One region of the Streptomyces sp. BK79 genome, then DNA from elsewhere that is predicted to be linked to it. Evidence: riboswitches for the same ligand, from Rfam matches in the RefSeq annotation. Region 1 holds a riboswitch; the other holds the start of a gene.
What was found. A riboswitch is a leader RNA that binds a small molecule or an ion and turns the genes downstream of it on or off. The one in region 1 is predicted to bind cobalamin.

Region 1 (5,237 bases):
GGAACCGCGGTCCCGGCCGACTCCCGGGCCGGCGCCATGGAGGCCTGGGCCAGGACGATCACGTCGGCGTCGGTGACCGCGTCGGCCGCTTCGGCCACCCGCTTCACGTAGCCCTCGGTGTCGCCGGTCTCGAACCGCGACCAGGCGTCGTCGACCACTCGGGTCCGCACCTCGACGGGACGGCCGGCACGCCGGGCCTCCTCCTCGATCAGCGCGACCGTGGGCGCGAGGGTGCTCTCCACCGCGGCGAGGACGGCGACGCGCGGACCGGCGGCCACCGCGGCGGCCGCCATCGGCCGGTCGACGCGGAGCACCGGCACACCGGCCCCGGCGCCGGCCGCCTCGGCGACCGCGCCGATGGTGGAGCAGGTGCACAGGACGGCCCGCGCTCCTTCCGCGACGGCCCGCCGCAGCACGGCTCGGACGGCGTCCGTCACCGCCTCCGGCCCGTCGCGCCTGGCCCGGTCCAGCAGTTCGGCATCGACGTGGTGCCGCAGCTCCAGACCCGGGTGCGCCTCGTCGCGCAGGGCGTCGAAGACCGGGACGTGCATGGACGAGGTGTGCAGCAGCGCCAGCACGCACGTCTCCTTTGTCGCTATGTCGTCTTGTCGCGGTCAGTCCGGGCAGGGCGGTCCCGAACCGCTCAGAAACGCTCAGGGTGCGCCACGAGCCACTCCTTGGCCGCACGCAGCAGCTCGGGGTCGGCCGCGGGCGCCTCGTCGGGGTGGCGCTCGGCCCACTTCACGACGTACGGACACAGCGGGGCGACGACCACGCCCTCACCGCGCGCGAGGGCGTACAGCTCACGCGCCAGCGAGCCCGCGATGCCCTGGCCCTCGTGGTCCGGCTCGACGACGGTGTGCACGGGGACGAGGGCCCGTTCGGGGGCGTCCAGGACGAAGTACTCGATGCGGCCGACCACCTCGCCGGCCGCGATCGCCTCCAGGCGGCCCGCCGCCCGGTCGTCCCGGATCTCGATGTCGCTCACGGCCACGCTCCTAGTCCGCGCAGATTCGGTACGTCAGGCCGACGCGACGGCCTGCGGGCTGCGTTCCTGGTCCGAACCGGGCACCGGTTCCGACGCGTCCGCGCCCAGGGCGACGATACGGTTGCCGCCGTCCACGTGCACGACCCGCGGTCGCAGCGACCGCGCCTCGGCGTCGGTGACCTGAGCGTAGCTGATGATGATCACCAAGTCGCCGGGGTGGACGAGATGGGCTGCGGCCCCGTTGATCCCCACGACTCCGGACCCCCGCTCGCCCTCGATGACGTACGTCTCCAGGCGGGCGCCGTTGGTGATGTCCACGATGTGCACCAGCTCGCCGGGCAGCAGGTCGGCGGCGTCCAGCAGATCGGCGTCGATGGTCACCGAGCCGACGTAGTGCAGGTCGGCCTGGGTGACGGTGGCGCGGTGGATCTTCGACTTGAACATGGTACGAAACACGAAGAAACTCCCGATTCGTCTGCTCCCTGCCCGCGTCCGCGGGTCAAGGGCGTTCTTCGGAGACTACCTCGGTTCGTGTGCCCGGTCAGCCGTCCCGGGCGTTCCGGGATCCACACCACACCCGCCCCTCGACGGCTCCCCTCGCTACTCCACGCGCGGCACTCCACGCGCGGCGGCGCGGCGCCCGGGCGGGGCGCAGGTGTACAGGTCGAGGATGTCCGGCAGGGGCGCGACGCCGGGGCCGCCGGCGCGGACCCAGGCGACGATGTCCTCGGTCGCCCCGGGGTCGTTGACCAGGCCCAGCCACACCGGCCGTCCGCCGGCCGCGCGGCCCTCGGCGGAGGGCTGCACGACGATGACGTTGGCCTGGTCGCACACGTCGAGGCACGCGGAGACACGGACGGGTGCCGCCGCGCGCAGGCGCTCGGTCTGGGCGGCGTGGTCGACACCGGTCACCTTGGGGCTGCCGCAGCAGCAGTCCCGGCACACGACGATGCGGCACGGTACCGGTTCCACGGGTGGTGCGGGCATGGCGCGCCTTCCCTCTCTCCGGGGAGATCCGCCCCGGTGGTTCGCGGAGGAGGCGACCGCGTGAGTCTCCTGGCTCTCGGGTCGAGGCGCGTCCCGGCCTTCCCACCCGGCATCGGGCAGTGGCCTGTCGGGAAGCGCTCGCCGATCACAGTGGCGGGACCGCGCCGGGTTCACACCGGCTTCCTCGTCCGCCGTCGCCTTGTCGCCGGCCATCATTCCATCGCGCGGTCGTCCGCACGGCAGCGGTCCGGGCGAATGTCAGCAGACAGGTCTTCCTCGTCGGCGAGTTCGGCGACCGGGCGTCCTGCGGTCCGGTGTCCGCTCGCCCGCCGGTGGCCTCCGGACACGACCGGAACCGGTCACACTCGATCACTCGTCCTGGGGCAGGAGGACGAGCGGACGGGAAGCGATGCGGGATCGGGTGGATGTGCGGGGCCTGGTGGGCCGGTTGGGCCGGGGGCGTGGGCGGGGGGTCGCGGCGGCGGCGGTGCTGACGGCCGTTCTGTTGCTGTGCCACGGGGTGGTGCCCAACGCGGTGGGCGGGCTGGGCAGTCTGCTGGAGTCGTTCCTGCCGTGGCTCGGTGCGGTGGTCGTGGTGCTGTTCGTCCTGGCGCTGGTGCGCCGCTCGGCCCTCGCGCTGGTGGCGCTGCTCCTGCCGGTGGCCGCCTGGACGTACCTCTTCGGCGGTCTGCTGCTGCCCGCGCCGGGCCCCGGCACCGCCGACCTGGTCGTGGTGCAGCACAACGTCAGCGACGAGAACGCCGACCCGGCCGGCACGGCCCGCGCCCTCGCCGGCGCCGGGCCCGACCTCATCGCGCTCCAGGAACTGGTGCCCCCGGCACTCGACGCGTACGAGCGGACGCTCGCGCCCGACTACCCGTACCGGGCGGTCCGGGGCACGGTCGGGCTGTGGTCGAGGCATCCGCTCGCCGACGCCCGGACGCTGGACATCAGACCCCGGGGCATCACCGGGGAGTGGAGCCGCGGGCTGCGGGCCGAGGTACGCACCCCGCGCGGTGCGGTCGCCGTGTACGTCGCGCATCTGCCGTCGGTCCGCGTCGGGGCGAGCGGGTTCTCGTCGTCCCGGCGCGACGAGAGCGCCGCTCTGCTGGGGGACGCCGTCGCGGCCGAGCGGCTGAGCCGGGTGATCCTGCTGGGCGACCTCAACGGCACGGTCGACGACCGCGCGCTGGATCCGCTGACCAGCCGCCTGGACGTGGCCGAGCGGGGCGTCGCGCTGAGCTTCCCGGCGGGCTTCCCGCTGGCCCGGATCGACCAGGTCATGGCCCGCTCCGCGACCGTCCGGCACCTCCGCGTCCTGCCCGCCACCGGCAGCGACCACCTCCCGGTCGCCGCCCGGATCGGACTGGGATGAACGGGGCGTACGCCGCGCCGCCGGACGGACCCGGCTCGAGGGAGCCGGAGAGCAAGCCGCTTGCGGGGCTTGCGTTAGCCTTTCGTGTGTGACGCGACGACTTGCTCAGGTGGCGAAGAAGGTTGGGGTCAGCGAGGCCACGGTCAGCCGGGTCCTCAACGGCAAGCCGGGGGTTTCCGAGGCGACCCGCCAGTCCGTCCTGAGCGCGCTGGACGTCCTGGGATACGAGCGGCCGACGCAGTTGCGGGGCGAGCGGGCGCGGCTGGTGGGGCTGGTGCTGCCCGAGCTGCAGAACCCGATCTTCCCGGCGTTCGCCGAGGTCATCGGCGGCGCGCTGGCCCAGCAGGGGCTGACGCCGGTGCTGTGCACCCAGACCAAGGGCGGCGTCTCCGAGGCCGACTACGTCGAGTTGCTGCTCCAGCAGCAGGTGTCGGGGGTGGTGTTCGCCGGCGGGCTGTTCGCCCAGGCGGACGCCCCGCACGACCACTACCGGCTGCTGGCGGAGCGCAACATCCCGGTCGTGCTGATCAACGCGTCCATCGAGAACCTGGACTTCCCGTGCATCGCCTGCGACGACGCGGTGGCCGTCGAGCAGTCCTGGCGCCACCTGGTCTCCCTGGGGCACGAGCGGATCGGCCTGGTGCTCGGCCCCTCCGACCACATCCCCTCCCGCCGGAAGCTGGCCGCCGCCCGGGACGCGGCGAAGGCCATGGGCGTCGAGCTGTCCGGCGACTTCGTCGAGCGGTCGATGTTCTCCCTTGAGGGCGGCCAGGCGGCGGCGTCCCGTCTGCTGGAGCGCGGGGTCACCGGCATCATCTGCGCCAGCGACCCCCTCGCCCTCGGCGCCGTACGCGCCGCCCGCAGGCGAGGACTCGCCGTACCCCGGGACGTCTCCGTCGTCGGCTACGACGACTCCGCCTTCATGACCTGCACCGAACCCCCGCTCACCACCGTCCGCCAGCCCATCGAGGCCATGGGACGCGCCGCCGTCGACCTCCTCTGCGCCCAGATCCAGGGCACCGAAGTCCCCCACGGCGAGCTGCTCTTCGAACCGGAACTCGTCGTCCGCGGCTCCACCGCCCAGGCGTCCGCCGGCTGACAGGACGTGCGCGCCCGGGACGCCGGGCGCCCGGGGACCGCACATTTCTTGCGGGAAATGACCGCGTTTTGCGGCTCCCCGACACAGCTCATGAAAGCCCCTGGTCCGGGGCGCCCTTTAGGACTCCCCCCGTCCTCAGCGGCACCACCCGCGTCCGGCCGCGGGCATGCCGTGCTGCCTTCTCTGTGGACGACTGAACAATTCTCTGCAACTCTCTGATCGCTCAGCGTAAATGACGGAGAAATTCGAGCGTCCACCTGATGAGCACATCCGGATGAGCCGTGTCTCGTGGCCACGCGGCACGAGGCGGAGATCGGGGACAGATCAGATGAGAAACCGGAACTGGAGATCACGTGCCGTGTGCACCGTGGTCGCGACCAGTCTCCTGGCGTGGGGAGGACCGCTGCTGTCGGCCACGGCGGCCGGTGGTGCCAACCTCGCCGTCGGGGACCCCGCGGCGGCGAGCAGCTCGCACGGCGAGTACGGCGCCGCCCACATCACCGACGGCAACCAGGGTTCGTACTGGCAGAGCGGCGGTGGCAGCCTGCCCCAGTGGGTGCAGACCGACCTCGGTGCCACCGAACGGATCGACGAGGTGGTCCTGCGGCTGCCCGCCGGCTGGGAGAGCCGCGACCAGACCCTCTCCGTGCAGGGCAGCGCCGACGGCACGAGCTTCAGCACGCTGAAGAGTTCGGCCACGTACCGCTTCTCGCCGGGGTCGGGCAACACGGTCACCGTGGGCTTCCCCGCCACGCAGACGCGGTACGTGCGGGTGCACATCACCGCGA
Region 2 (5,237 bases), on a different contig from region 1:
GGCCCCGGCTGCGGAACCAGTAGACGTAGGCGAAGGCGCCGTAGAAGAACAGGCCCTCGATGCACGCGGCGAAGCAGATGAGGTTGAGCAGGAAACGGCGCCGGTCGGCCTTGCTCTCCAGGCGGTCCATCGACTCGACCGAGTCCATCCACGTGAAGCAGAACTCGGCCTTCTCGCGGATCGAGGGGATGTTCTCCACGGCCGCGAAGGCGGCGGCGCGGTCCTCCGGGTCGGGAAGGTAGGTGTCCAGCAGCGTCAGGTAGAACTGGACGTGCACGGCCTCCTCGAAGAGCTGCCGGGACAGGTACAGCCGCGCCTCGGGGGAGTTGATGTGCTTGTAGAGGGTGAGCACCAGGTTGTTCGCCACGATCGAGTCGCCGGTGGCGAAGAAGGCCACCAGCCGCCCGATCAGGTGCTGCTCCTCGGGGCTGAGCTTCGCGAGGTCGGCGACGTCCGAGTGGAGGTCGACCTCCTCGACGTGCCAGGTGTTCTTGATGGCGTCCCGGTAGCGCTCGTAGAAGTCCGGGTAGCGCATGGGGCGCAGGGTCAGCTCGAAGCCCGGGTCGAGCAGGTTCTTGGTGTTCTCGTTCATCACTGGCAGGCCTCGCAGGACTCGGGGTTTTCCAGGGAGCAGGCGACGGCCTCTTCGGGGGCCGGCTGCGGGACGGTGGCGGCGCGCGCGGCGCGGGCGATGCGGGTCGCCGGGCGCGAACGCAGGTAGTACGTGGTCTTCAGGCCCTGCTTCCAGGCGTACGCGTACATCGAGGAGAGCTTCCCGATGGTCGGCGTCTCCAGGAACAGGTTCAGCGACTGGGCCTGGTCGAGGTAGGGGGTGCGGGCGGCGGCCATGTCGATCAGGCCGCGCTGCGGGATCTCCCAGGCGGTGCGGTACAGCGCGCGGACGTCCTCGGGGATCCAGGAGAAGCCCTGCACCGAGCCGCCCGCCTCGCGCAGCGCCTCGCGGGTGCGGGCGTCCCACACGCCGAGCCGCTTGAGGTCGTCCACCAGGTACGAGTTGACCTGGAGGAACTCGCCGGACAGGGTCTCGCGCTTGAACAGGTTCGACACCTGCGGCTCGATGCACTCGTACACGCCCGCGATGGAGGCGATGGTCGCCGTCGGGGCGATCGCGAGGAGCAGGGAGTTGCGCAGGCCGGTGGTGGCGACGCGCTCGCGCAGGGCGGCCCAGCGCTCCGGCCAGGTGTGCTCGACGCCGTAGTGGTCGGGGTGCAGCACACCCCGGGCGGTACGGGTCTTGTCCCAGGCCGGCAGCGGGCCGTTGCGCTCGGCGAGGTCGGCGGAGGTCTCGTACGCGGCGAGCATGATCCGCTCGGCGATACGGGTGGAGAGGGCCTTGGCCTCGGGTGAGTCGAAGGGCAGGCGGAGCCGGAAGAAGACGTCCTGGAGGCCCATCGCGCCCAGGCCCACCGGCCGCCAGCGGGCGTTGGAGCGGCCCGCCTGCCCGGTCGGGTAGAAGTTGATGTCGACGACCCGGTCCAGGAAGGTGACGGCGGTGCGGACGGTGGCGTCCAGCCGCTCCCAGTCCATGTCGCCGGCCGCGTGGTCCACGAACGCGCCGAGGTTGACCGAGCCCAGGTTGCAGACCGCCGTCTCGCCGTCGTCCGTGACCTCCAGGATCTCCGTGCAGAGGTTGGAGGAGTGGACGACGTGGCCGGGTTCCGCGGTCTGGTTGGCGGTGCGGTTGGCGGTGTCCTTGAAGGTCATCCAGCCGTTGCCGGTCTGCGCGAGGGTGCGCATCATACGGCCGTACAGCTCACGGGCGGGCAGCGTCCTGCGGGCCAGCCCCGCCGCCTCCGCCGCGCGGTACGCCGCGTCGAACTCCTCGCCCCACAGGTCGACCAGCTCGGGCACGTCGGAGGGGGAGAACAGCGACCACGGCCCGTCGGCGTCCACCCGGCGCATGAACTCGTCCGGGATCCAGTGCGCCAGGTTCAGGTTGTGCGTGCGGCGGGCGTCCTCGCCGGTGTTGTCGCGCAGCTCCAGGAACTCCTCGACGTCCGCGTGCCAGGTCTCCAGGTAGACCGCCGCCGCGCCCTTGCGCCGGCCGCCCTGGTTCACGGCGGCGACCGAGGCGTCGAGCGTCTTCAGGAACGGGACGATGCCGTTGGAGTGCCCGTTGGTGCCGCGGATCAGCGAACCCCGGGCGCGGACGCGGGAGTAGGCGATGCCGATGCCGCCGGCGTGCTTGGAGAGGTTGGCGACCTGGTGGTAGCGGTCGTAGATGGAGTCCAGCTCGTCCTTCGGGGAGTCCAGGAGGTAGCAGGACGACATCTGGGCGTGCCGGGTGCCGGAGTTGAAGAGGGTGGGGGAGGAGGGCAGGTAGTCGAGGCGGCTCATCAGCCCGTACAGGGCGGCGACCTCGTCGGCGGACCTGGTGCTGTCGTCCTCGGCGAGACCGGCGGCCACGCGCAGCATGAAGTACTGGGGGGTCTCGACGACCTTGCGGGTGATCGGGTGGCGCAGCAGGTAGCGGCTGTACACCGTGCGCAGGCCGAAGTAGCCGAAGCGGTCGTCGGCGGCCGGGTCGGTCAGCGCGTCGAGGCGGTCCGCGTGCAGCCGGACGAACGCGGCGGTGCGGTCGGCGATCAGGCCCTCGCGGTGGCCGGCGGCGACCGACCCGGTGAAGGAGGTGACGCCCTGGGAGGCGGCCTCGGCGCGGATGGCGAGGGTCAGCAGCCGGGCGGCCAGCCGGGAGTAGACCGGGTCCTCGGAGATCAGGCCGGCCGCCGCCTCGGTGGCGAGTTCGCGCAGCTCGGCCTCGTCCGCGCGGGCGGACCGGCCGCGCAGCGCGGCGGCGGCGACCCGGCCGGGGTCGGCGTCGGGGAGGTCGGCGGTCAGCCCGGTCAGGGTCCGCAGCAGGGCGGCACCGGGCCCGTCGGACTCCTCGGCCACCGGGGTCGCTGAAGCGGTGGTCGACAACGGGGCCGCTGAAGCCGGGTCGGCTGGCGCGATGGTCACGTGGGGCACTCCCTCGCTCGGCACGGGACCTGGCGGAGGGCAGGGGGCAGCTCACGAGCGCACGCGGCGTCGCGTCCACCGGCCCACTCCACGAGGCCCGGACGTCATGGCACCCGGACCGGGACGGCCGGGCGCACTGTCGGCAGGTCCTCGGACTCAAGCCCGTGCGTAGACACGTGAAGACGCGAACACGCACAAGTACACCGTTGCGGGACAGTTCCGGATTCGCACCGGATTCCCCTGCGGCGACAGCGAGCACGAGCATACATCTTGTGCCGGGCCCGGCGACCACCCCCAGATGTTGTGTCCCGATGTCCGCGGGCACGACAACGGGCCGCCGGATCCTCCGACGGCCCGCCGTGTGTCAGGGGTCAGTGCGAGGTGCCCGCCGTGGCCGGCGGCAGCTCCACCTCGACACCCGGGTCGCCCGCGTCCGCCGTGTAGTCGCCGGGCTTGGTCTCGTCGACGCCGTCGGGGGCCTTGGCCGCCCGCAGGACGAAGGTCAGGACCACGGTGACCAGGACGTTCAGCACGAAGGCGGTGAGACCGATGTAGCCGATCTCGCCGATGCCGGGGATCTCGTCGGAGGAGCCGCCGAAGTGCTTCTGCGTCGGTGAGGCCACCCCGTACGCGGCGACCGTGCCGTACACCATGCCGACCGCCCAGCCGCCGAGCAGCGCCCAGCGGTGGAACCAGCGGGTGAACAGGCCGCCGACCAGGGCCGGGAAGGTCTGCAGGATCCAGATGCCGCCGAGCAGCTGGAAGTTGATCGCGACCGTCTTGTCCATGCCCAGGACGAAGACCAGCGCGCCCACCTTCACCAGCAGCGACACCAGCTTGGAGACCTTGGTCTCCTGGGCCGGGGTGGCGTCCGGCTTGATGAAGTCCTTGTAGATGTTGCGGGTGAAGAGGTTCGCCGCCGCGATCGACATGATCGCCGCCGGGACCAGCGCGCCGATGCCGATGGCCGCGAAGGCGACGCCCGCGAACCAGTCCGGGAACATGGTCTCGAACAGCTGCGGGATCGCCAGCTGCCCGTTCTCCACCTTCACGCCCGCCGCGATCGCCATGAAGCCCAGCAGCGCCAGCAGGCCCAGCATCAGCGAGTACAGCGGCAGGATCGTGGTGTTGCGCCGGATCACCTCACGGCTGCGCGAGGACAGCGTCGCGGTGATCGAGTGCGGGTACATGAAGAGCGCGAGCGCCGAGCCGAGGGCCAGGGTGGCGTACGTCCACTGGCCGCCGTGGTCCGGCACCAGTCCGCCGTTGCCCGACTCGGTGAACTTGTCGCCCGCGGCCGCGAAGATGTCGTCGAAGCCGCCCAGTTTGATCGGGATGTAGATGATGGCCACCGCGATCACGATGTAGATCAGCGTGTCCTTCACGAAGGCGATCAGCGCGGGCGCGCGCAGCCCCGACGAGTAGGTGTACGCCGCCAGCACACCGAAGGCGATCAGCAGGGGCAGGTCCTTGATGAACCAGTTGGTGTCCTCGCCGCCGCCGACGCCCATCACGTCCAGCACGGCCTGGATGCCGACCAGTTGGAGCGCGATGTACGGCATCGTCGCCAGGATGCCGGTGACGGCGACCGCCAGCGACAGGCCCTTCGAGCCGAACCGGCCGCGCACGAAGTCCGAGGTCGTCACGTAGCCGTGCTTGTGGGAGACCGACCACAGCCGCGGCAGGAAGGTGAAGATCAGCGGGTAGACCAGGATCGTGTACGGCACCGCGAAGAAGCCGGCCGCGCCCGCCGCGTAGATCGCCGCCGGTACGGCGACGAAGGTGTACGCCGTGTACAGGTCGCCGCCCAGCAGGAACCAGGTGACCCAGGTGCCGAACGAGCGGCCGCCGAGGCCCCACTCGTCGAGGCTCTGGTCGTTCGCGGCCTTGCGCCAGCGGGCGGCCAGGAAGCCCATGGCGGTGACGAGCAGGAAGAAGAAGATGAAGACGGCGAGCGCGACGCCGTTCACGCCGTCGTTCACTTGGCCCCGCCTTCCCGGCGGGCGCGCTGGTCACGCTGCCACAGCTTGTAGGCGACCATCGTCAGCGCGGTGGAGATCAGCACCCACGCCATCTGGTACCAGTAGAAGAACGGGATGCCGATGAAGGCCGGGTCCGTCTTCGCGTACGAACCGACCCAGATCATGGCGACGAACGGCGCGAAGAGACAGACGCCGATGACGACGCGCACCGGCGTCACCACCGGCCCTCTGCTCACTGGTGGGGCTTGTGACATGAGGCGGCTCCGTCCCCTAGCT

Region 2: linked by a shared signal. The riboswitch ahead of ACFIF2_RS16250 (ribonucleoside-diphosphate reductase subunit alpha) and the one ahead of ACFIF2_RS28055 ((2Fe-2S) ferredoxin domain-containing protein) in region 1 are both predicted to bind cobalamin.

What each region holds. Positions count from the first base shown of each region.
Region 1 covers NZ_JBHVOC010000024.1:166,088-171,324, reverse strand. The annotation lists gene ACFIF2_RS28070 (aspartate/glutamate racemase family protein) at 1-578, opposite strand, end outside; gene ACFIF2_RS28065 (GNAT family N-acetyltransferase) at 644-988, opposite strand; gene panD (aspartate 1-decarboxylase) at 1,022-1,444, opposite strand; gene ACFIF2_RS28055 ((2Fe-2S) ferredoxin domain-containing protein) at 1,589-1,975, opposite strand; cobalamin riboswitch at 2,038-2,163, opposite strand; gene ACFIF2_RS28050 (endonuclease/exonuclease/phosphatase family protein) at 2,385-3,350, shown strand; gene ACFIF2_RS28045 (LacI family DNA-binding transcriptional regulator) at 3,439-4,449, shown strand; gene ACFIF2_RS28040 (discoidin domain-containing protein) at 4,778-5,237, shown strand, end outside.
Region 2 covers NZ_JBHVOC010000011.1:198,913-204,149, reverse strand. The annotation lists gene ACFIF2_RS16255 (ribonucleotide-diphosphate reductase subunit beta) at 1-592, opposite strand, end outside; gene ACFIF2_RS16250 (ribonucleoside-diphosphate reductase subunit alpha) at 592-2,979, opposite strand; cobalamin riboswitch at 3,103-3,261, opposite strand; gene mctP (monocarboxylate uptake permease MctP) at 3,351-4,961, opposite strand; gene ACFIF2_RS16240 (DUF3311 domain-containing protein) at 4,958-5,215, opposite strand.